2 regions of the Sphingopyxis sp. sgz302558 genome follow, and region 1 is predicted to be linked to the other one. Evidence: predicted binding sites of a transcription regulator. Region 1 holds the regulator's gene; the other holds the start of a gene.
The links. The regulator LexA, encoded in region 1, represses DNA repair genes until DNA is damaged. The targets are predictions, from matches to a motif close to GTTCCNCNCTTGTTCT.
Positions count from the first base shown of each region.

Region 2: the regulator LexA is predicted to act here: its motif matches at 5,502-5,517, upstream of recA (recombinase RecA).

Region 1 covers NZ_JBXPUZ010000002.1:663,274-678,241, forward strand. The annotation lists gene AC2TC0_RS08710 (citrate synthase) at 1-132, opposite strand, end outside; gene gltX (glutamate--tRNA ligase) at 189-1,619, opposite strand; gene AC2TC0_RS08720 (ComEC/Rec2 family competence protein) at 1,681-3,834, shown strand; gene lexA (transcriptional repressor LexA) at 3,788-4,477, opposite strand; gene AC2TC0_RS08730 (molybdopterin molybdotransferase MoeA) at 4,569-5,756, opposite strand; gene moaC (cyclic pyranopterin monophosphate synthase MoaC) at 5,753-6,223, opposite strand; gene trpC (indole-3-glycerol phosphate synthase TrpC) at 6,220-7,080, opposite strand; gene AC2TC0_RS08745 (pyridoxal phosphate-dependent decarboxylase family protein) at 7,077-8,510, opposite strand; gene trpD (anthranilate phosphoribosyltransferase) at 8,546-9,535, opposite strand; gene AC2TC0_RS08755 (anthranilate synthase component II) at 9,636-10,220, opposite strand; gene AC2TC0_RS08760 (anthranilate synthase component I family protein) at 10,228-11,736, opposite strand; gene AC2TC0_RS08765 (peptidylprolyl isomerase) at 11,742-13,682, opposite strand; gene tpiA (triose-phosphate isomerase) at 13,838-14,584, shown strand; gene secG (preprotein translocase subunit SecG) at 14,646-14,968, shown strand, end outside.
Region 2 covers NZ_JBXPUZ010000002.1:341,478-356,445, reverse strand. The annotation lists gene alaS (alanine--tRNA ligase) at 96-2,732, opposite strand; gene AC2TC0_RS07050 (glutathione S-transferase family protein) at 2,808-3,434, opposite strand; gene AC2TC0_RS07045 (arginase family protein) at 3,447-4,256, opposite strand; gene recA (recombinase RecA) at 4,344-5,426, opposite strand; gene AC2TC0_RS07035 (response regulator) at 5,540-5,902, opposite strand; gene AC2TC0_RS07030 (hybrid sensor histidine kinase/response regulator) at 5,895-8,276, opposite strand; gene AC2TC0_RS07025 (M13 family metallopeptidase) at 8,374-10,428, opposite strand; gene AC2TC0_RS07020 (DUF2062 domain-containing protein) at 10,521-11,096, opposite strand; gene smpB (SsrA-binding protein SmpB) at 11,096-11,581, opposite strand; gene dapA (4-hydroxy-tetrahydrodipicolinate synthase) at 11,591-12,466, opposite strand; gene AC2TC0_RS07005 (lytic transglycosylase domain-containing protein) at 12,577-14,601, shown strand; partial or broken gene greB (transcription elongation factor GreB) at 14,598-14,968, shown strand, end outside.

The DNA.
Region 1 (14,968 bases):
GTCATAGGTGAAAGCGCCGGTTTGCGCATAGAATTTTCGGATATCAACGACATCAGGCCCTACAGAACCTTGATGCACGGGCATGGCGACACTTTGGTCGCCAAGGGTGAAGCTGGCGCTGTTCTGGCTCATATTATTCCCCTGTAGCCCGCTGGCGATTCTGAGAGAAGACTCGCCCCTGCCGGAACTTATTGTACCGCGTCAAGCCGCGCTAGACTTTCCTCGCGTCCCAAGAGCAAGAGCACGTCAAAAATGCCCGGAGAGACGGCCTGGCCGGTCAGCGCAGCGCGAAGCGGCTGGGCGATTTTGCCTAGCCCGACGCCTGCAATCTCGGCTTGTTCGCGGATTGCCGCTTCAATGCTTTCGCCGCTCCAATCGTTGAGGCCGCGCAAACATGTGGTTGCAGCCGTTACCAGCCCGGCCGGGGCATCGGCAATCAGCTGCGCGGCCTTGTCATCCATCACCAACGGGCGCTTGGCGAACAGAAAGCGGGCGCCATCGACGACTTCGTGCAACGATTTGGCGCGAACTTTGATCACGGCCATTGCCCGCGTCAGTAGCGCAAGGTCTGTATCGGTCAGGTCGCGCCCCAGCTCTGCGGTCAGCATCGGTGCGGCCAGCTTGGCCAAGCGGACATCATCGGCCTCGCGCAGATAATGACCGTTCAGATTATCGAGCTTTTTGAAATCGAAACGCGCCGGACTGCGCCCGACGTTGGCCAGATCAAACCATTCGACGGCCTGATCGCGGCTGATAATCTCGGCATCGCCATGCCCCCAGCCGAGCCGTAGCAGATAATTGTTCACCGCCTCGGGCAGATAGCCCAGTTCGTCGCGATAGGCGTCCACCCCCAGCGCGCCATGGCGTTTGGACAGTTTCGCACCGTCGGCACCGTGGATCAGCGGAACATGGGCATAAACAGGCTCTGGCCACTGCATCGCGCGGATCAACGCCAGTTGGCGGAAGGCATTGTTGAGATGGTCATCGCCGCGAATGACATGAGTGATCCCCATGTCATGGTCGTCGACGACGACGCTGAGCATATAGGTGGGCGTACCGTCCGAGCGCAGCAGGATGAAGTCATCAAGCTCGGAATTCTGGACGGTGACATCGCCTTGTACGCGGTCAGAAATGGTAACGGCGCCGTCCTGCGGCGCTCTGAGCCGCACGACCGGTGGGCCTTCGCCGCGGTCGGTGCGGTCGCGCCATGGACTACGCACCCTGAAAGGAAGGCGCTTTTCCTGTGCCTCGGCGCGCATTGCAGCGAGCTCGTCCTGCGTCAACCAGCATTCATAGGCATGGCCCGCCGCCAGCAACTGGTGCGCAACTTCGGCATGTCGCTCGGCGCGCGCGAATTGGTAGACGACCTCGTCATCCCAATCGAGATCGAGCCAGCGCATGCCATCAATTATGGCGTCAATTGCCGCATCGGTTGATCGCGCGCGGTCGGTATCCTCGATCCGCAGCAGGAATTTGCCGCCGTGGTGGCGCGCAAACAGCCAATTGAACAGCGCAGTACGCGCTCCGCCGATATGCAGATAGCCGGTGGGCGAAGGGGCGAAGCGGGTTACAACGGCGCTGCCGGTGGCTTCAGCAGCGGCGCGGGATTGGGTTGTCACGAGGCGATTCTTTGCGCAATTTGAATAAGGCGCCCGGTCGGGTCGCGGGGGACCCCCTAGCATGGCAACAGTGCCGCTTCAAACGCCCATTGCGGCCCCCCGGACGACAGCGGTGACGCGGTTGGAGGCGCGTCTTGAGGCAGAGCGCGATGCTATTGGGATTTGGCTGCCAGTAGCGCTGGGCGCAGGCATCATGTTGTGGTTCGTGCTGCCGCACCCTTTGGCGTGGGGCGGGGCAGCAGGGCTGCTGATTGCCGTGGCGCTCGTCGCCCATTTGCTCGCTCGCGGGACGCGGGCGGGGGCCATGCTGACGCGCGGTCCCTTGGCGGCGGTTTTGGGTCTGGCGCTGGTGTGGGGGCACGCCCAGTGGGTCGCGGGTCCGGTGGTAGCGCGCCCGGTTACCACCAGTTTTTCAGGCATTATCCGCGATGTCGAGCCGCTGCCCGCGCGGGAAACAGTGCGAATCGTCGTGGAGCCCGTTGGCCGCGCTGACCTGCCTCGCCGGGTGCGCGTAACGATTGCCCAGCGTGACCTGCCCGATCGACCACTCGTGGCGGGGCGGGGAATAGGATTACGCGCGCGGTTGATGCCACCACCGGGGCCGACTCTGCCCGGAAGCTATGATTTTGCCCAGCGCGCCTGGTTCGAGGGATTGGGGGCAGTCGGGAGCGTGATCGGCAAGCCGACCGTAGCCGGGGGAACCGCGCCGTCGCCCGATGCCGGAGTGCGAGCGCGACTCACGAAGCATATCCAGGCCCAAATTCAGGGCAGTGCAGGCGGTGTGGCGGCGGCGCTGGTCACCGGCGATCGCGGCGGCATCGCCGATGCCGATAATGAAGCGATGCAGCGCAGCGGATTGGCGCATTTGCTCTCGGTAAGCGGGCTGCACATAACGGCGGTTGTGGCTGGAACCATGTTTGCGATGATGGTTCTGCTAGCGCTGAACCAGCGATTGGCGCGGTCGGGAACGGTACCGCTGCTCGCGGCGGGCGGTGCGGCGCTGGCGGGCATCGGCTATACGCTGCTGAGCGGGGCAGAAGTGCCAACGATCCGGTCGTGCATAGCCGCATTGCTGGTGTTGACGGCGCTGGCGCTGGGCCGCGAGGCGCTGACACTGCGGCTGGTTGCGGCAGGGGCATTGCTGGTGATGCTGTTCTGGCCCGAGGCCGTGGCAGGACCCAGTTTTCAGCTGAGTTTCATGGCCGTGACCACCATTGTTGCGCTGCACCAGCACCCGCGCGTGCAAGGCTGGCTGGCTCGGCGGGATGAAGGCGCGGCAGCGCGATTTATCCGGGCGCTGGCGGGATTGGTGCTGACCGGACTGGCCATCGAGGTGGCGCTGACCCCGATTGCCATGTTCCACTTTCATCGCGCCGGACTTTACGGTGCGCTCGCCAATGTGCTGGCGATTCCACTGACCACCTTTGTGATTATGCCGATGGAGGCGCTGGCGCTGGCGCTCGACAGCTTGGGGTTGGGTGCACCGGCGTGGTGGATAGCCGGCAAGGGAATCGAAATCCTGTTGGGCATTGCCCATTTTGTGGCTTCCGTTCCCGGAGCAGTGCTCACACTGCCGCGCCCATCACCGATTGGCTTTGCGCTCGCGATAGGCAGCTTGCTGTGGGTGCTGCTGTGGCAAACGCGGTGGCGTTGGTGGGGACTGGGACCGGCCTTGGGCGGCTTTGCCCTGATGCTGGCGTCTCCGGCGCCTGATTTGCTGATTACCGGCGACGGCCGCCATGTTGCTGCACGGATGAATGATGGCCGTTTTGCCACGTTGCGATCGGGCGCAGGCGACTATGTGCGTGAACAACTGGCCGAGGCGGCAGGCAGTGGGGAGGAAATGGCGGCGTTTGCCGAACTCCCCGGCAGCGAATGCAACGCCGATTTCTGCCGTTGGCCGGTCGCGCGCGGCGGGCGCACTTGGACAATATTGGCAGCGCGCAGCCGTTATCTGGTTGACGGGCCGGAACTGATCGCAGCGTGCGCCGCGGCCGACATTGTCATTGCCGATCGCTGGCTGCCGGTGGGGTGCAGAGCACGCTGGCTAACGCTCGACCGCGATGCATTTGATGTCCACGGCGGCGTGGCAGTGCGGTTCGATCCACCGTCCCTGAGTACCGCCATCGACCCGAGTGATGCCCACCCATGGCGGCAGGCACAGCAGGTCAGTGGTAACGACGAAGCAGGCCCGCCAGCTTCCCCTGCACCATGACGCGGTTCGCCGGATATCGCTGCGGTTCATAGGCGCCATTAGCAGGATCAAGCCGGATCATCGCGCCTTCGCGGCGGAAATATTTGAGCGTTGCGTCCTGCCCGTCGACCAGCGCCACCACTATGTCGCCTTCGCGCGCGGTGTTGGCTTTCTGGATCAGCGCATAATCGCCGTCCAAAATGCCAGCCTCCACCATCGAATCGCCCGATACTTCGAGCGCATAATGATCGCCCGGGCCGAGCAGCGCAGCGGGCACGGCGAGCGCGGCCGAATCTTCGAACGCTTCGATAGGAACACCGGCAGCAATCTTGCCATGTAGCGGCAGCTCGATGATGTCGTTGGCGGCGATCGGAATGCGCGCAGGATTTTTGCGCAAGGGCACGACATTTTCACGATTGTTGCGCATAGACGCGGTCTCGGCCTTAAGCGCGTCGGGTAGCTTCGTCACCTCGAGCGCGCGGGCGCGGTTGGGGAGGCGGTGGAGAAAACCGCGCTCTTCCAAAGCACTGATCAGCCGGTGGATGCCCGATTTGGACTTGAGCCCGAGCGCTTCCTTCATTTCCTCGAACGAGGGCGAAATGCCGCTGGCGTCGAGCCGTTGCTGGATGAAGACGAGCAATTCCTGCTGTTTTGCGGTAAGCATGTTGGCACCCTTCGCTGGTCAGCCTCTGGACATAGGAAGAACAGCTAAAGAACAAAGCGGGCCGCGTCAAGCCCCTGTGGTCCCGCTTTGTTCAAAGCGCGATATATGGTGCCAGTGCGCCTGCGGGCTGGGGCGGGTCTCCGATGTCGCGAACCAAGAGCGCGTTGGCGTTGGCGAGTGCAATCGTGCGGCCGCTATCCTGCGCCGCAAAGGGTGTGATGCGTCCATCAGCGACGATCGCGCGCAGATAATCGCGGCGCGGCCCGCCCGCCTCTAGCGGGGCAGCGAGCGTGGCGTGTGCCACCTCGGGCAGCGGCATGTTGGCCCCGGCGAGGTGACGCAACAATGGCAGCAGGAACAGCTGCGCCGTCACAAAGGCTGACGCCGGATTACCCGGCAGACCGAGGAGCACCGCATTGCCGACGCGCCCCGCGAGCAGCGGTTTTCCGGGACGCATTGCGATTTTCCAGAAGGCGGGCGGGGCGCCGAGTGACGTCATGGCGGCGTGGACATGATCGTGATCGCCAACCGACGCGCCGCCCAGTGTGACAATGACGTCGTGCGTAGTGGCGGCCTGGTCGATTGCGGCAATGGTGGCGGCGCGGTCATCGCCGATGCGGACAATAGCACCGATCTGTGCCGGAACCGCCGTTAGCAACGCGGTCAGCATCGGGGCGTTGCTGTCCGGGATCTGGCCGGGAGCCAGCGGAGCGCCCGGGTCGACCAGTTCGTCACCGGTTGAAATCAGCGCCACCCGCGGGGCGCGACCGACGGTGAAGCTGGAGTGTCCTGCCATCGCGGCGAGGGCAACGAGGCCCGGCGAGACGCGTGCACCAGCGGCGGCGAGGTCGGCGCCATCGAAAAAATCGCTCCCTGCCGCGCGGACATGCTGGCCCGGCGCGGCGGGGCCTGATCCGGTGAGAGCGATTTTGCCATCGGTAGCGGCCGCATCTTCCTGAACCAGCACGGTATCGGCACCCTCGGGTAACGGAGCGCCGGTGAAAATGCGCATCGTTTCGCCCGGCGCAATGCCGGTTTCGGGCCAACTGCCCGCCGCGATGCTGCCGACCTGTTGCCAAGGCCCCGGCAGATCGGCGAAGCGAATGGCATAGCCGTCCATCGCCGACAGTGCGGCGGCGGGCTGGGTGCGCAGCGCAGCAAGGGGGGCTGCGAGATAGCGGCCAAGCGCGGTGGTGAGAGACAATGTTTCCGCCGGCAGTCGTTTGGCGAGTGCAAGCAGACGGGTCTGTGCTTCCTCCACAGGTAGCAGCCCGCTCATGCGGCCTGCCAGTCGCCCGATTTGCCACCGGTTTTGCTCAAAAGGCGAATATCACTGATTACCATCGCCTTATCGAGCGATTTTGCCATGTCATAGAGAGTCAGGAGCGCGACCGACACGGCGGTCATCGCCTCCATCTCTACCCCCGTTTGGCCTGTAAGGCGCGCAGTGGCGGTGGCGCGGATGCCCTCTGCTTCGAACACAAAATCGACCGCGACCTTGGCCAGCATGAGCGGGTGGCACAGCGGGATAAGATCGCTGGTGCGCTTGGCAGCCATGATGCCTGCGATGCGGGCGGTGGCGAGGACATCGCCCTTTTTCGCTGTTCCATCGCGGATGGCGGTCAGGGCTGCGGCCGACATGGTGATGCGCCCGCATGCCACCGCTTCGCGCACAGTCGGGGCCTTGGCGGACACGTCGACCATCGCAGCCTGACCGGCGTCGTCGAGGTGGGTGAGTTTGGTCATGCGCCCGTCAATAGCATGCGCGTCGCCGCTTCGACATCCGCCTGACGCATCAGGCTTTCGCCGACCAGGAAGGTACGCACACCGCTGGCCGCCATGCGCTGACAGTCGGTATGGCTGGCTATACCGCTTTCGCAAACCAGCAGCACATCGTCTGGAACCAGCTTGGCCAGACGCTCGGTGGTCGAAAGATCAACCTCAAACGTCTTCAGATTGCGGTTGTTGACGCCGATCAGCGGCGATTTCAGATGGTTGAGCGCGCGCTCGAGCTCGGACTCGTCGTGGACTTCGACGAGCACTTCAAGACCTTGGGCGAAAGCTTCGGCCTCGATTTCGGCCATCGCGCCATCATCGAGCGCGGCGACGATAATCAAGATGGCATCGGCCCCCATCGCGCGCGCTTCGGCGCACTGCCAGGGGTCGATCATGAAATCCTTGCGCAACACCGGCAGATCGCAGGCGGCCTTGGCGGCACGCAGATAATCGGAATGCCCCTGAAAATAGGGCCCATCGGTCAGCACCGACAGGCACGCCGCGCCGCCCGCCTGATAGGCGCTGGCGTGGGCGGCCGGGTCAAAATCGGCGCGGATCAGCCCCTTGGACGGGCTGGCCTTTTTGATTTCGGCGATCAGGGCGAGTTTCCCTTCGTTATGCTTGCGCACCAAGGCTGAATGGAAACTACGCAAGCCGCCAGTTATACTGCATTCAACCGCCCAAAGGTCCAACGCTTCCGCATCGGTGGCATCGTCCCATGGCGTGCCGACTAACCCATGTTCACGCATGGATTGAAGAGCTGCAGCCTTGCGTTCAGCTACTTCAATACGCTTCGTCGCGCAGATTTCCGCGAGTTTATCCGTCATTGGCCTTGCCGTCCTGCCGCGATCGATTCGCCGATTTCGCATGCCCGGTCGAGGATAAAGTCAATGTCAGCGCGGGTGGTACGCAGGTTCATGAAACAAGCGCGCAGGCCAATGCGACCTTTGACGTTGGCGGGGCCGAGGAAAGCATCGCCGCTGTCGACCAACTGTTTCAGCACGGCGCGGTTGCCCGCCTCGTCGAGCGCCGCAACGCCGAAACACACGCAGTTAAATGTTACCGGGGCCAGCAATGCCAGCTCCGGTCGCTTGCCGATTCCTGCGGCCATATAGTCAGCATGGTCCGCCATGCGGTCGATAACCCGGCCAAAGGCGTCGGCCCCGAACAATTTCAGTGACCACCACACTTTGAACGCCTTGAAGCTGCGCGTCAGCTGCGGGCCGTAATTGGCATAATCCACGAAATCGGGGTCTTCCGACATCGTCAGATAGCTCGGCTGGGCGCCGAACGCGTGGCGCAAATTGCCGGCATCGCGAACGATCACGCAACCAGCTTCTGCGGGGCAAAACAGAAATTTGTGCGGATCGAGCGACACGGAATCAGCCAGGCCGATGGGTTGCATCAGCACGCGATACCTCTCGCTGAGCACCGTCAGCGCGCCATAGGCTCCGTCGATATGCAGCCAAAGGCCTTCGCTGCGGCAAAATGCTGAAAGCTCTGCAATCGGGTCGATCGATCCAGTGGTGACTGTGCCCGCGCTGGCGACGACGCAAAAGGGCTGGCGACCGGCGGCGCGGTCTTGCTGCACCGCTGCCGCGAGCGCGTCGATATCGATGCGAAACGTCGCATCAGTGGCGATATGGCGCAAATTGTCGGTGCCCAGTCCAAGTACCGACACCGCCTTGTCGATGCTCGAATGCACCTCTTCGGAGGTATAAATCGTCAACGGACGCGCTTGGCCCTGCAGCCCATGTTTGCGCGCGTCTGGCCCCAAGGCATGATCGCGTGCAGCAGTGAGTGCGACCAGATTGGCGGCTGATCCGCCGCTGGTAATCAGGCCGCCGGCGCTGGCGGGAAAGCCGAACAGGTCGGCGAACCAGCGCACGACCGTTTGTTCAACCGCATTGGCCGAGGGCGACAGGTGCCACAGGTTACAATTCTGGTTAAGCAGGCTGGCGATGGCATCGGCATAGGGCGCGATCGCGTTCGGTGTCGGCTGGACATAGGGTAGGAAACGCGGGTGGGCGGTGTGCGTGGCGTTGGCGACGATGACGGCCTCCAGCTCGGCAAACAGAGCGGAAAGGGGCGAGCCTGCACGCGGCAGCGGGGCCGCCATCACATCGCGCAGCGCGGCGCGGTCGAGGTCGGGATAGACCGGACGGTCGGCGACGCCATTGAGGTAACGCTGGGCAAACTCCGCCGTCTGCTGCCACGCCGCATCATGCTGGTCAGGAGTGAAGAGTAAGTCAGTCATGAATGGATGGTGCTTTATTCTTGTTGCGCGCGCTGTCAAAACTTGATCCAGCAATTGAGCAGCGCGTTCGCCAGCCCCTTGTCGATGGCCTCGGCAGCTTCCTCTACGCCTTCGTGCCAGCTTGCCGCCTCGCCCGCGACCATCAGCGCGGCGGCGCTGTTGAGCAGCACGGCGTCGCGGTAGGCGCGGTCGAGTTCACTTTCCTGTTCGCCGAGCAGCAGGCGGCGGAGCGCAGCGGCATTGTGGGCCGCGGATCCGCCGCGCAGGGCAACGAGGGGGTGGCGGGTGAGGCCGACGTCTTCGGGGGTGATGCGCGCGGTTTTGCGCTGGAGGCGCAATAGGGTGCTCGGCCCGCTGACCGATAGTTCGTCGAGCGGCTCGTCGCCCGCGACCAGCATCGCATCTTCGGTATCCAGCAGTGCCAGTGCCTCGGCATAGACGGGCAGAAAGTCGGGGCGCGCCACGCCAATCAGCTGGCGGCGCACGCCCGCCGGGTTGCAGGCCGGGCCGGTGAGGTTGAAAATCGTGCGCCGCGCGATCGATTTGCGGATCGGGGCAAGACGGGCGAGCGCGGGGTGGTGCTTTTGCGCGAACAGGAAGGCGATGCCGAGGTCGGCAAGCGTGGCTTCAGCGGTTTCGCTCGCGCGGTCGAGGTTCAGGCCCAAAGCTTCGAGCGTATCGGCCCCGCCCGCCTGGCTTGATGCCGCACGGTTACCGTGTTTTGCGACGGGCACGCCGCACGCCGCGACGACAATGGCAACGGCGGTCGACACATTGACGCTGTTGCTCATGTCGCCGCCGGTGCCGCACACGTCGATCGCGCCTGCGGGCGCGGTGACCGGGATCATGCGTGCGCGGATGGCGCGGATGGCGGCGGCGATTTCGACTGGTGTTTCGTCGCGCAGCGAGAGGGTGAGGATGAAGTCGCGGATGGCTTCATCATCGACGCTGCCGTCAAGCAGCAGCGCGAAGGCGGCATCGGCTTCCTCTTGGGTCAAGGGTTCGGTGGCGTCGGGCAGGGTCATCTTGAATTTTCCCCGTCATTGCGAGCGCAGCGAAGCAATCCAGAGCGGCCTTGCGACGCCCTGGATTGCTTCGCCTTTGGCTCGCAATGACGCTGTTTGTTCACACCCGTTCCCCCACCGGCATGCCCGCCACGCGCAGGAAATTGGCGAGCATCGCATGGCCGTGCTCGGTGGCGATGCTCTCGGGGTGGAATTGCACGCCGTGGATGGGGAGTTCCTTGTGACGGAAGCCCATGACGGCGCCGTCATCGCTGGTTGCGTTGACGATGAGTTCGGCGGGAATATCGACCACCTCCAGGCTGTGATAGCGCGTCGCGGTGAAGGGGGTGGGCAGGCCTGCGAACAGCCCGCTGCCGTCGTGGCTGACCGGCGAGGTTTTGCCGTGCATCAAATGGCCGCGCTGGACGGTGCCGCCGAAATGCTGGCCGATGCTCTGGTGGCCGAGGCACACACCCAGCAGCGGCTTGCCGGACGCAGCGCAGCCGGCGACCAGATCGAGGCTGATCCCCGCTTCATTGGGTGTGCAGGGGCCGGGCGAGAGCAGGAAAGCGGTCGCGTTTGACGCCAGCGCCTCGGCTGCGGTCAGTGCATCGTTGCGTTCGACACGTACCTCAGCCCCCAGCTCGACCAGATAATGGACGAGGTTGAAGGTGAAGCTGTCGTAATTGTCGATGACCAAAATCATGTGGCGCTCACTGCCCATATCCCGCTTCACCCGCAAGCCGCACGGCTTCGCGCGCGGCGGCGAACAATGCCCCAGCCTTGGCCTCGCACTCGCGCTGTTCATATTCGGGCACGCTGTCGGCGACGATGCCCGCGCCGGCCTGCACATGCATGACGCCATCTTTCAGGATCGCGGTGCGCAGGACGATACAGCTGTCCATATTGCCGTCGGGGCTGAAATAGCCGACGCCGCCCGCATAAGGCCCGCGGGCGTCCGCCTCTAGCTCGGCGATGATTTCGCAGGCGCGGACCTTGGGCGCGCCCGACACGGTGCCCGCCGGAAAACCCGCGAACAGTGCGTCGATGGCGTCCTTATCAGGGGCAAGCTGGCCGACGACATTGCTGACGATGTGCATGACATGGCTGTAGAACTCGACGGTATAGCTGTCGGTGACCGTCACGCTGCCGCCCTTGGCCGCGCGGCCAACGTCGTTACGTCCCAGATCGAGCAGCATCAGATGCTCGGCGCGCTCCTTGGGGTCCGCGAGCAGGCTGTCGCGGTTGGCGACGTCCTCAGCAGCGGTGGCGCCGCGCGGACGGGTCCCGGCGATGGGGCGGATGGTGATTTCGCAGTCGCGCACGCGGACCAATATTTCGGGGCTCGATCCGATCAGCGAGAAGCCGGGGAGGTCAAGGAAATAGAGGAAGGGCGAAGGATTGATGCGCCTGAGGGCGCGGTAAAGGTCAAGCGGCGGGAGCGGGAAGGGTGAAGAAAAGCGCTGCGCCAGCACCACCTGAAAAATGTCGCCCGCGACGATATAGTCTTTCGCGGCCGCGACCATCGCGGCGTAGCGCTCGGGCGGGGTGTGCGCCGTGGCTGTAATGTCGGCGGGGTCCGGCAGAGCGGCAGTGCGGGGGCTGCCAGGAACCGCACCGGCCAGGCGCGCGGCAGTGGCTTCGATCCGTTCAGCGGCGGCGGTGATAGCGGCGTTGGCATCGCCACCGGGCCAGACAGGCGCGACGAGGAACAGCTCGTCGGCGAGGCGATCAAACACCAGCACCATGCCGGGGCGCACGAACACCATATCGGGCAGACCAAGGCCAGCGCCAGCTGCACGCGGGAGGCGCTCGACCAGACCGGTGGTTTCATAGGCGAAGAAACCGACCAGCACCGCCAGTGCCTTGGGCAGGTCAGCCGGCACATCAAAGCGGCATTCGGCGACCAGCGCGCGCAGGGCCGCGAGTGCGGGTTCAGGGCTGGCGGTGAAGGCTTCACGGGCCGTTCGCCAATCGCGGTTGATGCGCGCATCGTTGCCGCGCACCTCGAACAACAAATCAGGGTCGAGCCCGATCAGGCTGTAGCGCCCGCGTGTTTCGCCGCCTTCGACCGATTCGAGCAGCCAGTCGCCGCGCTCGGGCTGCATCAACTTCAGCGCGGCGGCGATCGGCGTGTCGGTATCGGCAATCTGGCGCTGCCAGATCACCCCGGCGCGGCCAGCGGCGAGCGCGGTGCGCGCCTGCTCGAGCCCGGCCAGCATAAGATTTAAAGCGCGGCGGGCGACTGGCCCGACATTTCGCGCTTGAGCTGGTTCACCGCGTCGGTGTTGATCGTCACGCCCACGCGCGCCTTGGCGTCGGCAATCAGCTGCGCGACCAATTCATTGCCAAAAGCACCGGCAAGCGGGCGCGCAACGGCATCGACGCGGGCCTGATCAACCGCAGCGGGATTGGGCCGCGGCAGCGCGCCGAGCGACAGCACCATCCAGCCACGATTGCCAGGGATTTCCAGCGTCTTGACGCTGTTGGCTGACATGGAAAACAGCAGCGCCACTTCGGGCGGAACGCGCTGTCCGTCGCGCGCGAGCTGGGCGCGGGTGCCGCCAATGGTCTGCACCGCGCCGACGCCGGTGCCGGTTGCAACGGCGCTGAGCGGTTGCCCGGCCTCGACCGCCTTTACGATGGCGCGGGCCTTGTCTCGCGCGGCGCGGTGACCCTGCGCCAGCCGCCAATCAGCGATCAGCGTGTCCTTGATCTGCGCCAGCGGCGGCGGGGCCGAGGCGACAATCTGCTTTACGTCAAAAACCGCAAACGACTGGTTCTGCTCCAGCGTCGCCAGCTGGCCCTCGCCCTCGGTCGCGCCCTGGAAAGCTTGATTGACCATCGGTGCCAGGATGGCTGGCAGGGCAAAACCGGCCTGGTCGGGGGCACGGCCGCTGGGCAGGATGGCGGGGGTCTCCACCAGCTTCAACTTACGCTCGGCCGCGATTTCTTCGACCGAGGCACCATTGTTTACGGCGTCCTGCACGCTGTTGTAAAAGGTGACCATGGCTTCCTGCGCCTTGGTCGCGCCAAGCTGCTGGCGCAGTTCGGGGGTCGCCTGCGCCAGCGTGCGCGCCGGAATGACATTAACTTCGGCGACGCGGTAAACGGCAAAGCCCAATGGCGCTTCAACCGGGCCTACAATCGCCCCGCGCGCGGCGGCGAACACCGACTTGGCGGTGGCGGCGCTGCTTTGCGAGGCAAAGGCGCTCTGCGACAGCGGCTGGGTGAAGCTGGACGACAGGCCGTTTGCCAAGGCGGCGGCATCAAGCGACTGGCCGCCGCGCGCGGCGGCGGCGATTTTGTCGGCAGCGGCGCGGGTCGGGGCAATGACCTGCGCCAGACGGCGCGTTTCACTCGCGGCGTAGCGGGCCGCATTGTCCTTGAACGCCTTGGCAATTTCGGCATCGGTGACCGGGGCAACGGGCACCGCGCTGCGGTCAAACACCGCATAGCGCAGCACCCGGCGCTCGGGCAGGCTATAGCGGACACGGTTCTGGGTCAGGTAGGTCGCCAGTGTTTTGTCGTCGGGCGTGGTTGTTGGCGCGAGTGCGCTGGCGGCGATGAAGGTCGCATTGCCCTTGCGCTCTTCCAGCAGCAGCGCGGCATAGGGACGCGCCAGCGAAGGCGACACAGCGGGCACCGACGCGATAGGGCTGATAATCTGTTCAAACAAAATCTGGCGCTCGAAATCTTCGCGCACTTCGGCGTCGGACAAGCCCTGCTGTTGCAGGAACCGGGCATAGGCGGCCTGATCGAATTTGCCGGCGACACCAAAAAATTGCGGCGTGTCGGCGATGCGCCCGTCGATCTGGCGCTTGCTCGCGGCAAAGCCTAGCTCGCGCGCGTAAAGGGTAAAGGCGCGCGCCTCGATCATGGTTTTGAGCGCATTGTCGAGCCCGCCTGATTCGACAAAGGCCGCCAGCGTCAGCGTCGGTTGCTGCTGGCGCGCCTGTTCATAGCTGCGCTGCACCTGCTGGCGCAGTTCACCCACGCCGATGCCTTTGCTCCCCACTTTGGCCACATCGCCCCCGGCAACGCCGCTAAAATTGCCGATGTTGCTGACATCGGTGAGCGCGAAGGCAAGGCCGATGAAGACCAGAAAGCCCAGCGCCAGCACTTTGCCGACGGCGGACGAAAACATACGGCGGATGGCGGTGATCATGGAAGAGGCAGGGCCTTGTCTAGTCGTCGTTAGGTGCAGCGAAGGGCCGCAAGCGCGGTGCTTTAGGCGGTGCGCCCGCCGTCATCAAGGGCGCTTGTGGCTTGCCAGTGCGCGGGCACAGCGCCAATAGGCAGGCCCGAAGCGGGGAGGATGTTATGGCACGGCGCAAATATATTGTCGGCAATTGGAAGATGAACGGGTCGCTGAGCGCGTTGGCCGAGCTGGACGCGATTGCGGCCCAAGCGGCCGGTGCGACGGCAACCGTTGCCATCTGTCCGCCCGCTACACTGATCGCGCCTGCTGCTGCGCGCCAACCAGGCCTGATCATCGGCGGGCAGGATTGCCACTGGAACGCCAGCGGGGCGCACACCGGATGTCTGTCGGCGCAAATGTTGATCGAGGCCGGTGCGCGGATGGTGATCGTCGGGCACAGCGAACGCCGCACCGACAATGGCGAAACCAGCGCGGAGGTGCGCAAGAAAGCGGAGGCCGCGCTCGCGGCGGGGCTGATCACCATATTGTGCGTCGGCGAAATCCGCGCCGAGCGCGAAAGCGGCTGGGCAATTGCGACGGTCGAACGTCAACTGGAAGATTCGCTCCCCGCGCCGCAGCATCTCGACCGGTTGATCATTGCCTATGAACCGGTGTGGGCGATCGGTACCGGCCTGACGCCAACGGTGGCCGATGTGGCCGAAATGCACGACGCGATTCGGGGGTTTCTTGGCGCGCGCTACGGCACGGTGGGGCAGGATATTTCGATCCTCTACGGCGGGTCAGTGAACGGCGACAATGCGGCCGAATTGCTCGGCGCAGCGGATGTTGATGGAGCGCTAGTCGGTGGCGCGAGCCTGACGGCGGCAAAGTTCGCGCCGATTGTTGCGGTTACCGTGCCTCCCGCTTGAACCCTGGCCCTTTCCCCCCTATGTGCGCGGCCAATCCCGAAAAATCACACAGGACGCGTTCATGGGCACCCTCTTTACCTTTCTCCTCGTCGTGCAGGCGCTGATTGCCGCTGCCATGATCGGCGTGATCCTGATGCAGCGCAGCGAAGGTGGCGGTCTGGGGGTTGGCGGCAGCCCGGCGGGCATGCTGTCGGCGCGTGGTGCGGCCGATTTCCTGACGCGCGCGACAACCATTTTGGCGATGCTGTTTGTTGGTTTGTCGATTGTGCTCGCAGCGCTGGCTGCAACGGGGGGCAGCGGCGCGACCAAGATTGATACCTCGCTGTCGAAATCGGGTCAGGCCGCGCCCGGCGCGGCTGTGACGGGGGCGGCGCCAGCTGCGGC
Region 2 (14,968 bases), 320 kb from region 1:
TCGAAGCACCAAACTTCTCCTTCAATCGACGGGTAAAAGAAAGGACGGCCCTTCGACAAGCTCAGGGCAGACGGATTGGGGATTAAACGCTCTGTTTATGCTGCCAGCGCCGTGCGCACCGCTGCCACCGCTGCTTCCGCCGCTCCGCCATCGGGGCCGCCGCCCTGCGCCATATCTGGCCGTCCGCCGCCGCCCTGCCCGCCCAGCGCGGCTACGGCCAGCTTGACCAGCGCCACAGCGTCTTGAGGTGCATCGTTGACGCCAACTGCCACCGAAGCGCGGCCGTCGTTGATCGCGACCAGCATTGCGACGCCCGACCCGACAGTCTTCTTCAGATCATCGACCGCGCCGCGCAGACCTTTGGGATCGAGCCCGTCGACCACCTGCGCGATAAAGCGCACGCCGCCAATCTCTTCAACCGCGGGGCCGCTCTTCGCCGCACCGCCACCCAGCGCCAGCGCCTTTTTGGCCTCGGCCAGCTCGCGCTCGGCTTTCTTCAATGCCTCCGCCAGCGCAGCCACGCGCGCGGGCACTTCGTCGGGGCTGGTTTTCAGCGTCGCGGCCACCCCGCGCAGCGCTTCGTCGCGCGCGCTCAGCCACTGCCGCGCGGCTTCGCCGGTCAGCGCCTCGATGCGGCGCACGCCGGACGACACGGCGCTTTCGCTGACAATCTTGAACAGGCCGATATCGCCCAGCGCGCGCACATGCGTGCCACCGCACAATTCGACCGAATAGCTGTTCACATCGGCGCGGCCCATGCTCAGCACGCGCACCTCGTCGCCATATTTTTCGCCAAACAATGCCAGCGCGCCTGCCGCGACAGCGTCATCGGGGGTCATGAGGCGCGTCGTCACCGGCTCGTTGCCGCGGATCTGGGCGTTTACCTCAGCCTCGATCGCCGAGATTTCGTCGGTGGTCAGCGCTTTGGGATGCGAAAAGTCAAAACGGAACCGGTCCTCCGCGACCAGACTGCCCTTTTGTGTCACATGGCCGCCAAGGTGATTTCTCAGCGCTGCGTGAACCAGATGGGTTGCACTGTGGTTGGCGCGTACACGGTCGCGGCGGGCGTTATCAACCACCAGCTGCACCGTATCGCCCACGGCGATGCTGCCCGCATCGATGGTCGCGTGATGGGCGTGCAGCCGCCCCAGCGGTTTGGCGGTATCCGTCACTGTCGCACGCAGCCCGTCGAGACTGGTGATGGTGCCGGTATCGCCCATCTGGCCGCCGCTCTCGCCATAGAAAGGCGTCTGGTTGGTCAGGATGGTCACCTGATCGCCGGCCCCGGCATGCGCCACAGTCGCACCGTTCTGTACCAGCGCGATGACAGTCGCTTCGCCGCTCGTGCTCGTGTAGCCGGTGAATTCGGTGCCGCCATGTGTTTCGGCAAGGTCGAACCACACCTCATCCGACGCACGCTCGCCCGATCCCTTCCACGCGGCCCGCGCGGCGGCCTTTTGCTGCGCCATCGCCGCGTCAAATCCGGCACGGTCGACCGTCAGACCCTGCGCGCGCAAGGCGTCTTCGGTCAGGTCATAGGGGAAGCCATAGGTGTCATAGAGTTTGAATGCGACATCGCCCGCCAGCGTATCGCCCGCGCCCATGCCGCGCGTTGCATCGTCGAGCAGGCGCAGGCCGTTGGCGAGCGTCTGGCGGAACTTCACTTCTTCCCGCTCCAGCGTTTCGGCGATCAGCGGCTGCGCGCGGATCAGTTCGGGGTAGGCCGCGCCCATTTCCGCCGTCAGCGACGGGAGCAAGCGGTGCATCAGCGGGTCCTTCGACCCCAACAGATGCGCGTGGCGCATCGCGCGGCGCATGATGCGGCGCAGGACATAGCCGCGCCCCTCGTTGGACGGCAGCACGCCATCGGCGATGAGGAAGCTCGACGCGCGCAGATGGTCAGCGATGACGCGGTGGCTGGCGCGATTGTCACCCTCGGCCTTCACGCCGGTCATATCAGCCGATGCGCCTATCAGCGCCTTGAAGGTGTCGGTGTCGAAGTTGTCGTGGACCCCCTGCATCACCGCCGCGATGCGCTCCAGCCCCATGCCGGTGTCGATGCTGGGGCGCGGCAGGTCAACGCGCTCGCCGCCCGCCAGCTGTTCATATTGCATGAACACCAGGTTCCAGATTTCGACAAAGCGGTCGCCATCCTCATCGGGCGATCCTGGCGGACCGCCCGGAATGTGCGCGCCATGGTCATAGAAGATTTCGCTGCACGGCCCACACGGCCCCGTGTCACCCATCGACCAGAAATTGTCGCTGGTGGCGATCCGGATGATGCGGTCATCGGGCAGACCAGCAATCTTGCGCCACAGCCCCGCCGCTTCGTCGTCGGTGTGATAGACGGTGACGGTCAGGCGCGCCGGATCTAGCCCCCAGGTGCCGGTGATCAGGCTCCACGCATGGTGGATGGCCGCTTCCTTAAAATAGTCGCCAAAGCTGAAATTGCCCAGCATCTCAAAGAAAGTGTGGTGCCGCGCGGTATAGCCAACATTGTCGAGGTCGTTGTGCTTGCCGCCCGCGCGCACGCATTTCTGTGACGACACGGCGGTCACATAATCGCGCTTCTCGAGCCCGGTAAACACGTTCTTGAAAGGCACCATCCCCGCGTTGACGAACATCAACGTGGGGTCGTTATACGGCACGAGCGGCGCCGACGGCACGACGCGGTGATCGGCGGCGGCGAAATGGTCCAGGAAAGACCGGCGGATATCGTTGGTCGAAGTCATAGCGCCGCCGAGGTAAGCGCTTTGCTGCGCCGCGACAAGCGGGCTTGTTGCAGTGACAAAGATCGAGCGGTGCGATCAGAAGCCGTAATAGGCCCCGCCCTTTTCGCGTGCGCGTTGCCATGCCGGGCGGGCGTGGAGCCAGTTTACAAAAGCGGTGAGTTTGGGCTTGTCGGCGGCGCGGCCCTGCATCACCGCGACTTCGGCGGGGAAACTGAGCATCACATCGGCGGCGGTCAGCCGATCGCCGACCCAGAAGCCGCTGGCACCCAGCTCGCTTTCCATGAAGGCGAAGTGGCTCTCCAGCTGCTGGTCGATGCGCGGTTTGAGCGGCGCCGCCGCCTCTCCCAGCCGCCCGGTGTAAAGCGACAGCAGGATCGGCGTCATCGCCGATCCTTCGGCGAAGTGCATCAGTTCGGTGTAACGGACATGGTCATCGCTGCCACGTTCGGGGACCAGATGCGCGCCGCCGTGCCGCTCGCACAGATATTCGCAGATGGCGGCCGATTCATAAACCGTGCGGCCCGCATCCTCGATTACTGGCGACTTGCCGAGCGGGTGGACGGCGAGCAGTTCGGGCGGCGCGAGGTTGGTCACCGCGTCGCGCTGGTGATGACGGATTTCATAGGGCGCACCGATCTCTTCGAGCAACCAGAGGATGCGCTGCGACCGGCTGTTGTTGAGGTGATGGACGATCAGCGACATGGACGGCTCCCTTCAGCCATTGTTGCGGTGGATGAGGAAGGCAAGCTCCCGCACCAGCTTGGCACCGACTATGGCAGTCACACCGCCAATGTCACGCCCCGGATGATGCTCAACAATATCGGCGCCGACGATGGGGGCGGTTTGCGCACGCAGCACCGCAAGCACTTCGCGCACCGTCAACCCGCCGGGCTCGGGATGCGCGACACCGGGCGCCTCGCTGGGGTCTATGCCGTCAAGGTCGATGCTGATGTAAAGCGGCCCACCGAGCAGCGGAACGTCGCACGGCGCGAAATCAGCCATGGGCAGGATTTCGACCCCGAACCGTTCGGCCTGGTCGCGACAGTGACGGGTCAGCGTACGAATGCCCACCTGCACCAGCCGCTTGGCATGCCCGCCCTCCATGATGCGCGCAAAGGGCGAGGCGTGGCTGCGCGGATTGCCGCCGAAATCGGCATAAAGATCGGGGTGCGCGTCGAAATGCAAGATGGTGACCGGCCCGTGCCGCGCGGCGGCGGCGGCCACGAGAGGGAAGGTCACGGCATGGTCGCCGCCAAGCGCGAGCGGGATTTCCCCGGTCGCATGGACCAACGCGACGTGGCGCGCGATCGCGGTGTCGTCAGCGGGGGTGTCCTCGGTAAGCGGCAGGTTGCCATCGTCGGTCAGCGCGATGTCGCTACCGATTTCCAGTCCGGCTTCGCAGGCCAGATTGCCGCGCTCGGACCACAGCGCCGCGCGGATGGCAGCGGGCCCTGCCGCCGCGCCGCGCTCAAAGCTGCTGTTGATATCGGTGGGCAATCCGAACAGACGAATGGCGGCAGGCATACGGGGGACATTGCCCGCTTACCCCCTGCTGTCAACGCAAGGCTGTGTCAGGCCGGCGGCGAGGGGCGTGCCACCGGCCCGAATTGCTTACATCTCGTCGTCGCCGCCATCATCCGCGTCGGCGCCGACCATCATTTCTTCGGCGACCTGATCGGTGCGGCTGCGGATTGCTGCCTCAAGCCGCTGCATCAGCTCGGGATTATCCTTAAGGAAGGTCTTGGCATTTTCGCGGCCCTGACCGATGCGGATCGAATCATAACTGAACCAGGCACCCGATTTTTCGACCAGCCCAGCCTTGACGCCCAGATCCAAAATTTCGCCGATCTTGGAAATTCCCTGACCGTACATGATGTCGAATTCCACCTGCTTGAACGGCGGCGCGACCTTGTTCTTGACGACCTTCACCCGCGTGGTGTTGCCAACAATTTCCTCGCGGTCCTTGATCTGGCCGGTACGGCGGATGTCGAGGCGCACCGAGGCATAGAATTTCAGCGCATTGCCCCCGGTCGTGGTTTCGGGATTGCCATACATCACGCCGATTTTCATGCGCAGCTGGTTGATGAAAATCACCATGCAGCGCGAACGGCTGATCGAGCCGGTGAGCTTGCGCAGCGACTGCGACATCAACCGCGCCTGCAGGCCGACGTGGCTGTCACCCATCTCGCCCTCAATCTCCGCGCGCGGAACCAGCGCCGCGACCGAGTCGACCACCAAGATATCAATGGCGTTCGACCGCACCAGCGTGTCGACGATTTCGAGCGCCTGTTCGCCCGTATCGGGCTGCGAGACGATCAACTCGTCGATGTTGACGCCCAGCTTGCGCGCATAAACGGGATCGAGTGCATGTTCGGCATCGACAAAAGCCGCAGTGCCGCCAGTCTTTTGCGCCTCGGCAATGGCATGCAGTGCCAGCGTGGTCTTGCCCGAACTTTCCGGGCCATAGATTTCAATGACGCGGCCGCGCGGCAACCCGCCAACGCCCAAGGCAATATCAAGACCCAGGCTGCCCGTCGAAATCGCCTCGACCTGCATCGTTTCCTTTTGCCCGAGCTTCATCACCGAGCCCTTGCCAAAGGCGCGGTCAATCTGGGCGAGCGCGGCTTCGAGCGCTTTTTGTCTGTCCATGCTGGCAGCTTTTCCTGTTTCGACGAGTGACAATTGACTGGCCATTAGCCCTTCCCTTCTTGCCCTAAACGCGGACGCTCCGCACCGCAACGGAAACCGGTGTATCGCATTTGTTCCATTAGAACAAGAGGGGAACTTTGCTGGATTTCAGCCAAACTTCACGCGCGATTGGGCGCAAGAAGCAATTTCAGCATCGAATCGAGCTGCGCGATGCGAAAGGGTTTGACCAGCACCGGGCAACCGGCATGGGCGTGCGGTACCGAGCTTCCCCCGCCGGTCATCAACGCAAAGGGAATTGCCGCCGCCGCCAGTGCATCAGCCACCGGCCAACAGGCATCGTCGCCCAAATGCACATCGACCAGCGCCGCAGCCACGCCGCCCGCGGCAACAGCATCAAGCGCCGCGACGATATTGTCGACATGCACCGGTTCGGCATAACCCAAGGCCTCGCACTGGTCCGCGACCAGCAACGCGATCATCGCGTCATCTTCGACCAGCAATATTGTCCCGCCCTCACCCATCGGCGAGCGCTCCCCGCGCCCGCGCCAGCGCATCGGCCACGGCGTCGGTCAACTGCAGCACGGAAAAAGGTTTGGGGAGAAAATCCACATCGGCAATGCCAATCGATTGGCGCAGCTGCCCCTCGGCATAGCCCGACATGAACAGCACTGGCAGCAACGGCCGTTCGGCGCGCAGCTGCCGCACCATGGTGGGGCCGTCCATCGTCGGCATCATCACGTCGGTGACGACAATGTCGATAAGGTCATGCGCGGCATAGCGTTCGAGCCCTTCTTCGCCCTGCGTCGCGGTGATGACCTGATATCCGGCGCGCGTCAGCGCGCGTTCGGCGACCGCGCGCACCATATCCTCATCCTCAACGAGCAATATCGTGCCGGTGCCCCATTCTTCGCGCTTGCGCTTTTGCGGGATCGCGGGCTGCGGCTTGTCCTTGCCGCTGGCGTCGCGGTGAACAGGAAGGTAGATGGAAAAGCTGGTCCCCTTCCCTGCCTCGGTGTCGGCAAAAATATAGCCCGCCGACTGTTTGATGATGCCGTAAACGGTCGACAATCCCAGTCCGGTCCCCTTCCCCGCTTCCTTGGTTGTAAAAAAGGGTTCAAAAATCTTGGGCAGCACGTCGGCGGGAATTCCCGATCCGGTGTCCGACACCCGCAGCGCGCTATAATCGGCAGGGGGCATCAGGTCGTTGCCCATCGCGCGGACTTCGGCAGTAGTGACGGGAAATGTCTCGATCGTCAGCGTGCCGCCTTCCGGCATCGCATCGCGCGCGTTAACGGCCAGGTTGACGATAACCTGCTCCAGCTGGCCGGGGTCGGCGCGCACGGCACCCAGCCCGCGCCCATGGCGCACCGCCAGCGTGATGGTGTCACCGATTAATCGCTTCAGCAGGTGCGACACTTCCGAAATCACATCGGGCAGCTGCAGGATTTGCGGGCGCAGCGTTTGCTGACGCGAGAACGCCAGCAACTGCCGCGTCAGACTAGCGGCGCGGTTGGCGTTGTTGCGGATCTGCTGAATGTCGTCGTAATCGCCGTCCCCTGGCGTATGCCGCATCAGCATCAAATCACATGCGCCAAGAATTGCGGTCAATATGTTGTTGAAATCGTGCGCGACACCGCCCGCAAGCTGTCCGACGGCTTGCATCTTGGTGGCCTGTGCCACCTGACGCTTCAGCTTTGATTCCTCGCTGCTGTCCTTCAGGCTCAGCAGCACCGCCGCCTCTCCCAGCCCGCGCACGCCGGCGATACGCAGCGACACCGGCTCGTCCGGCTGCGCGGCAAGCCGCACCGACATGTCACCGCCCGCGGCCTGCCCGACGCTGTGCCGGCGGATCATGTCGGCCAGCGGCCCTTTGTCTTCGGTCACCACAATGTCGCCTGGGAAGCGTGGCACCTTGCCTTGCGGCATCCCCGCGGCCCGGCAAAAAGCGCGATTGACGAACAGGAACCGCCCGTCGCGGTCGACCATCCCCAGCCCGACCGGCAACAGCGAGAGCATTGTTTCGATATAGCCCTGGGCGGTCCCGCGCTCGACCGCGCGCCCACCTTCTTCATCCAGCAATAACAGCAGAACTGGTGAGGCGGGGTCGGCGGCGGCGACGGGGATTTGGACCAGCCGAACCGGCGTCGCGCGTTCTGCCTCTGCCTCAAAAAAAATCGTGCCCGCATCATCCACACGCAGCAACCGCGCGACATCCCGGCCCGCCATTCCTGCTGCCACATTGCCGCCGAGCGCACGGAGCGCAAAGGCGGTGTTGGCGGCGCGCACCCGCCCATCGGCGCCCACCAGCGCGACCATCAGCCCGGCATGGCCCAGTGCCAGACCAGCCGGCCCATCAATCATCCGCGCCGCCTCGGCGGCCAGATCGACGCTGCGGATAGCGGAAAAGCGCCACACCAGATAATCATCGCAGCGCCCGGCGCGCCGGATATCGGTATCAAAGCGTAGCGCCCCGACGCGCAGATCGGCGGCCAGACCGCTGCCGTCACGCCATGCCGCGCGCCCGGCAACTTTCAGCGCCTCGACCGCAGCGGGTTCCACGGGCAAGCTCGGCGGGGTCACAAATCCGCCAAACCAGCTGGCATAAAGATCATTGGCGCAAATCAGCCGACCAGCACGATCGGTGACCGCAATGGCGACATCGTCATGGTCAATCGCCTGTCGCAGCATCGTCCAGTCGGGGGGCGTCGCGACCTCGCTGACCGCCCCGGGAAGCAAGCGGCGCAGCAGGATGGCCGCTGCTGCAAGCAGACAAAGGCCCGCCAGAAATCCGGCGGCCAGCGCCGCGCTGCGGCTGATCCACAACAGCAGCCCGGCGGAGCCCAGCCCGGCGGAGACCAGCACCAACCATTCCCATGGCCGCGGATTGATGGGCATTGCGCCCAGCGTCGGCCTATCCCCCTCGCCCGCAATCCGGTTCAGCAGTTTCGGGGGGACGAGGGCGGTCAAAACTGGTCTTTCTGGCAGCAGCCCCCTACCAGATGCGCACGCGCGCGTCGGGGGCGAGATAGAGTTTCTGTCCAGGCTTTACCTGATAGGCATCATACCATGCGTCAAGGTTGCGCATCACCCATGCGCGCTGGATCGAGGGGGAATGCGGACCATTGGTGATTTGCCGCGACAAAGCAGGCTCGCGATAATTGCGTCGCCACACCTGTGCCCAGCCCAGGAAGAAACGCTGGTCCCCGGTCATGCCGTCGATCACCGGGGCAGGCTTGCCGCCCAGCGAGGCTTTGTAAGCGTCATAGGCCACCGACAGACCGGCAAGGTCGCCGATATTCTCGCCCAGCGTCAATTTGCCGTCCAGAAACTCGCCCGGCAGCGCTTCATAGGCTGAATATTGCGCAATCAGCTGTTCGCCCGCTTTTTCAAAGGCAGCGACGTCGGCGGGAGTCCACCAATCTGCCAGCCGGCCGTTTTCGTCATATTTGGCGCCCTGATCGTCAAAATGATGGCTGATTTCGTGGCCAATCACCGCACCGATGCCACCATAGTTGATGGCTGGGTCGGCGTTCACATCAAAGAAAGGTGGCTGGAGAATGGCCGCGGGAAAGACAATCTCGTTCATGCTGAAATTGGCGTAGGCGTTGACGGTCATCGGCGTCATGCCCCACTCCCAGCGGCGGATCGGCCCGCCCAGACGGCTGATATTGTCGTCATGGGCGAATTGTCGCGCGCGCAGGGCGTTGCCGAACAGATCATCGGCACGCATTTCGAGCGCGCTATAGTCCTTCCAGCGGTCGGGATACCCGATTTTGGTGGTGAAATTGGCCAGCTTCTGCCGCGCCTTCACTTTGGTAGCGGGCTGCATCCATGCCAGATTGTCGATGCGGCGGCCCATGGCGGCGAGCACATTTTTAACGAGGCCATCCATCGCTGCCTTGGTTTCGGGCGGAAAATATTTGGCGACATAATCCTGCCCGACCGCTTCGCCCAGATTGGCGGTGGTAAAGTCAACCGCGCGCTTCCAGCGCACCTGTAGTTCGGGCGTGCCCGACAAGGCGGTGCCGTAAAAGGAAAAGCTCTCCTTGGCGACCGCATCGGGCAAAAATCCGGAAAAGCTGTCAAGCGAGCGAACCAATAACAGATCGCGCAGCACGCCGACCGGCGCATCGGCATAAATTTTGGCAATGCCCGTAAAGGCGCTCGGCTGCGATACCAGCAGACTATCCTCGTTCACCCCGACACCGCGCACCAACGCGGCAAAGTCAAAGCCTGGCGCGGCCTTGGCGAGCTGGGCCAGCGTCATCTTGTTATAAACCTTGGTGGCATCGCTGCTGTCATTCTTGTCCCAATGAACCTCAGCGATCTTCGCCTCGAGCGCATAGAGCGCGGCGGCGCGCGGCTTGACGTCGCGCTCGCCTGCCAGCGTCAGAATGTTTTCGACATGCTGCACATAAGCGGAGCGCAGCGTTTTGAAGCGATCGCTGTCCTTCAAATAATAGTCGCGGTCGGGCATGCCGATGCCGCCCTGGAACATCGTATAGATATAGACGTCGGGATTTTTGTCGTCCTGCCCCACAAAGCCGCCGAACAGATGACCCACGCCATTGCGGTCGGCCTCAGCCATCAACGCCGGCATGCCGGCCTTGTCGGTCGCCCTGATCTTGTTCAGCCACGGCTGGATCGGAGCCAGCCCGCGCGCCTCGACCGCTGCCTCATCCAAATAGGCGGCATAGGCGCGCCCGATTTTGCTCGAGGGGTCATTCTTTGCTTCTTCCAGGATCAGGCGCGTGCGTTCCTTTGACATGTCGTCGAGCGCAGTGAACATGCCATAGTTTGACCGGTCGGCCGGGATGGCCGTGGTGCGCGCCCAAGTGCCGTTGGCAAAAGCATAAAAATCATCGCCGGGCGCCACGGCCGTATCCATTCCGGCCGCGTCGAACCCAAATGTGCCTAGCTGCGGCTTAGCAGCTGGAGCCGCAGCGGCGGCTGGCGCCTCGGGTGCCGGGCTGGCGGCACAGCCTGCGAGCAGCACAGCGGCAGTCGCGGTGAGCAAGGCCGCATGGCGGCGCGAAAAATTGGTCATGATGATCCCCTGGTTGCCCGGCGGACCAAATCCGCCCCTACTGGCAGGCTACAGGATGGCACCAACCCCCTGCAAAGGCGCTGGTCGAACGATTATGACGGTTTGTCGGCGCGCGAACGGCGCAACTTGCGGCGCCAGCGCAGGCGGATCCAATTGTCCCATGCGATCGAAGCCAGCACATAGCCGATCAGCGCGCTGATGGCCGAGATGATAAACAGTCCCGCAAACAGCGCAGGCGCGGTGTCCGATAGGAACCAGGCAAGCCACTCGCGCGCGCTGGCGTGATTGGCCCACAGCGCCTTGAAGGTGGTATAGTCCGCCTTTAGCCCGAACGCCCAATTGCCGACCCCAACCGATGCCGCCAGAATGAGGGGCGTCGTCGCCGGATTCGACAAGAAGGTCATCGCCGCGCCGATGGGAATATTGGAGCGGACCGGCAAAGCCAGCAGCGCCACACCCAATATCTGCACTCCCGGGATTAGCAGGAAGATGCCGACGAACAGCCCGAGCGCCACCCCGCGCGGCACCGAGGTGCGGGTGAAGCGCCACAAGTGGCTGTGCGCGACCCGATGCGCGAAGGGTTTGATCCAGCGGCTTTCGAGCAGCTCTTCGCGGCGCGGCGAATGGCGGCGGATCCAGTCCATCAGCGCGGTTTTGCTGCGCGGCATCAGCCGCGATCCCGCAGCAGGCGTTGCTTATCGCGCTTCCAGTCGCGCTCCTTGATCGCCTCGCGCTTGTCATGGTCCTTCTTGCCCTTGGCCAACGCCAGTTCAACCTTTGCCCGCCCGCGTCCGTTGAAATAGATCGACAGCGGCACCAGCGTCATTCCCTGCCGCGCGACGGCGCCGTGCAGTTTGTTGATCTCGCGCCGCGACAACAGCAATTTGCGCGGCCGCTTGGGTTCATGGTTGAAGCGGTTGCCGTGGCTGAATTCAGGAATATTGGCATTGACCAACCACACTTGATCCTCGGCCACCTCGGCATAGCTTTCGGCAATCGTGCCCTCGCCCGAACGGAGCGCTTTGACCTCGGTCCCTTGCAGGGCGATGCCTGCTTCGAACACTTCGTCAATGGCATAGTCAAAGCGCGCGCGCCGGTTTTCGGCGACGACCTTTTTCTTGTCAAAGGCGGGGGCGGACTGCGGACGCGACATGGAAGCGGCCTATATAAGTCCTGCTTTGGCCAGCGCCAAATCGACCGCCGCGCGCGCCGGTGCATTTGCCGCAATGATCGGCAACCGGGCTTCGGGGTCGAACCAGCCGTAGAGGCGCGACAGCGCATATTTGGCGGGTGCCGGGCTGGCGTCGGCGAACATGGCCTTGTGCAGGTCGAACAACAAATCGTGGAGCGTACGGGCAGCAGACCAGTCGCCGCCTGCGCAAGCCGACGCAAAGGCCGCACAGTGACGCGGTGCGACATTGGCGGTCACTGAAATACAGCCAACACCGCCCATTACCGCGTGCGACAGCCACAAATCGTCATTGCCCGACAGCTGGCAAAAATCCGCCCCCGCCGCCGCGCGCAACTGCGTGACGCGCGCCAGATCGCCGCTGGCATCTTTGATCGCCACCACCGATGGAATTTCAGCGAGCTTTGCCATGGTTTGGGGCATGATGTCGGTCACGGTGCGTCCCGGCACGTTGTAAACCACCATCGGCAGGTCGCTGGCGTCGGCCAGCGCATGATAATGCGCGATGATGCCGTCCTGGCTCGGCCGGTTGTAATAGGGAGCGACAATCAATGCCGCCGTTGCTCCGGCTTCCTTGGCAAATTTCATGTGGCGCAGCGCGGTGGCGGTATCGTTCGATCCGCACCCCGCAATTACGGGCACACGCCCATCGGCAGCGGCGATGCAGGCATCGATCACCTGATAATGTTCGTCAAAGCCCAGTGTCGCACTTTCGCCCGTCGTGCCGCACGGCACCAGCGCGCTCGATCCTTCGGCAATCTGCCAGTCAACCAGTCGTCGGAACGCGTCCGCATCGAACGCTCCACCGCGAAATGGCGTCACCAAAGCAGGAATGGACCCCGAAAACATGCTTGATCCCTTTACAAGCGGCGCACCGGACTCCACAAACCGGCTGAAGTTGCGCCTCATAGGCGCGCCATTCACCACTGGGCAAGGCGTAAGGGGTTATGCAGGGCATTATGAAGACGGCGACAAACCTCTCGCGGTTGGCGCTCGTCACGGCCCTGCTCCTTTCCAGCGGCGCATCGGCCAACGAGCTCAGCCCCGAACAACGTGCCTGGTACCGCGCGCAAATGGGGCTGGCGCAAGGCGTCGTCGCCCCGCCAGTGCGCAACAGCGTCGCCGAAGCGGTGCTCGAATGGCGCGCACTGAACAGCGAGGCCAACAGCTCCTTTGACCGGCTCGCGCGTTTCCTGGCAAACAATCCCGGCTGGCCCGGGGCCGACCAGATGCGCGCGCGCGCCGAAAAGGCGCTGGCCATCGACGGCTTTAACCCCGGCATGACGCTGGCCTATTTCGCGGCCAACCCGCCGCGTACCGCCAGTGGCCATTTGCGGCACGCGCTGGCGCTAAACGCCAGCGGACAGCGCGATGCGGCGCGTGACGCGTTGCGCAAGGCGTGGACGGGCGGGGTGCTTGACGAAATGGAGGAGGCGCGGGTGATCGCGCTGTTCCCCGGGGCGCTCACCACGGCAGACCACGACGCACGCATGGACCGCTTGCTGTGGAGCGGTGCGACGCGCGCGGCGACGCGGCAGTTATTGTTCACATCGTCCGAGCGGCGCGCCTATTTCAGCGCCCGTCTCGCCATGCGCAGCGGCGCGACCGACGCGGCGTTGCAGGCCAGCGCGGTCGAAGCAGCGCGGCCCGACCTTGTCCGACGCGATGCGGGCTGGATTACCGACAAGGCGACCTGGCTGCGTACGTCGGGCCGCGTCGGTGACGCACGCGCCTTACTGTCGCTGCCTCGCCAGTTGGATGCGCCGCCGCTTGATGCTGAGGAATGGGTTGAAACGCTGCTGACCAATGCGCGCGGCGCGGCGAGCAGCGGCGACCATCAGACGGCCTTCGCCATCGCGCGCCAGATTGGCGACGCATTCCCCGCCGGGACGGTTATCCGCGAACTGCCGCTGGGCGTGCGTGATGATTTTACCAGCCTGGCTTGGCTGGCCGCGCATACCGCGCATGAGAAATTGGGTCGGTCGCGCGAGGCAGTGCCACTTTATGCCGCCTATGCCGATGCCGCCCGCTCGGCGCAGACGCGCACCAAAGGCTTTTACTGGGCGGGGCGCGCCGCAGAGGCTGCGGGTGACCGCGCAGAGGCGCAGCGGCAGCTGGCGGCCGCGGCACCGCATTACGATCAGTTTTACGGCCAGCTCGCACGCGAACGGTTGGGCCAAACCATCAGCCGCCCCGCCGACACTCCACCTGTTAGCATCACGGCCGCCGAGCGCACCGCGTTCATGGATGACCGGCTGGTGCGCGCAGCGCGTGTGCTGGGGGAAATGGGCGCGTGGCGCGACCAGTCGCAGTTTTTGCGCGCCATCAGCATGCGCGCCTCCACCCCCGCCGACCATGCGCTGGCGGGCGAGCTTGCCAGCCAGATTGGCCGCATCGACCTGGGCGTCATGATTGGGCGCAGCGCGCAGGCCAATGGCATCGACGCGGTTGCGGTCGCGGGCTTTCCCACTGTCGCCGTGCCCGACGGCCACCAGAATAATTGGACTTTCATCCACGCCATCGCGCGGCAGGAAAGCCAGTTCGACAAGCAGGCGGTCAGCCATGCCGGTGCGCGCGGGCTGATGCAATTGATGCCCGGCACCGCGCGCGAGGTCGCGGGCAAGCTGGGCCTGCCTTATGACATCGCGGGGCTGACCGGCGATACCAGTTACAACATGCAACTGGGTTCGACCTATTTTCAGCAGATGCTAAGCTACTATCGCGGCAGCTATCCGCTCGCGGTGGCGGCCTATAATGCCGGGCCGGGCAATGTGAACAAATGGCTGCGCGCCAACGGCGACCCGCGCGACGGCGCCATCGACATGGTCGAGTGGGTTGAGGACATCCCGATTTTCGAAACACGCAATTATGTTCAGCGTGTGCTGGAAAATGCGGTCGTTTATGACTTGCTGCACCCGCAGCCGGGGCGGACCTTGCCCGCCGCCCCCTTGTCCTTCTACCTCGGCAAACGCACGCCAGGGTGAGCGCTGCCGACCGCACTGATCCCATTACCCCGGCGGGTTACGCCGCGCTGCGCGCCGAATATGACGCACTGCTTGGCAACGAACGCCCCACGCTGGTCGAAACCATCAGCTGGGCAGCGGGCAATGGCGACCGCAGCGAGAATGGCGATTACATTTATGGCCGCAAGAAATTGCGCGAGATCGACCGGAGGCTGGCGTTTCTGGCGCGGCGCATGAAGGCGTCGCGCGTCGTCGATCCGGCACAACAGCCCGACCAGAGCCGCGTCTGGTTCGGCGCGACGGTTGAACTCGCAGACGAAGATGACGCGCGCCGCACCGTGACGCTGGTGGGCAATGACGAAGCAAACGCGGGTGCGGGCCGGATTGG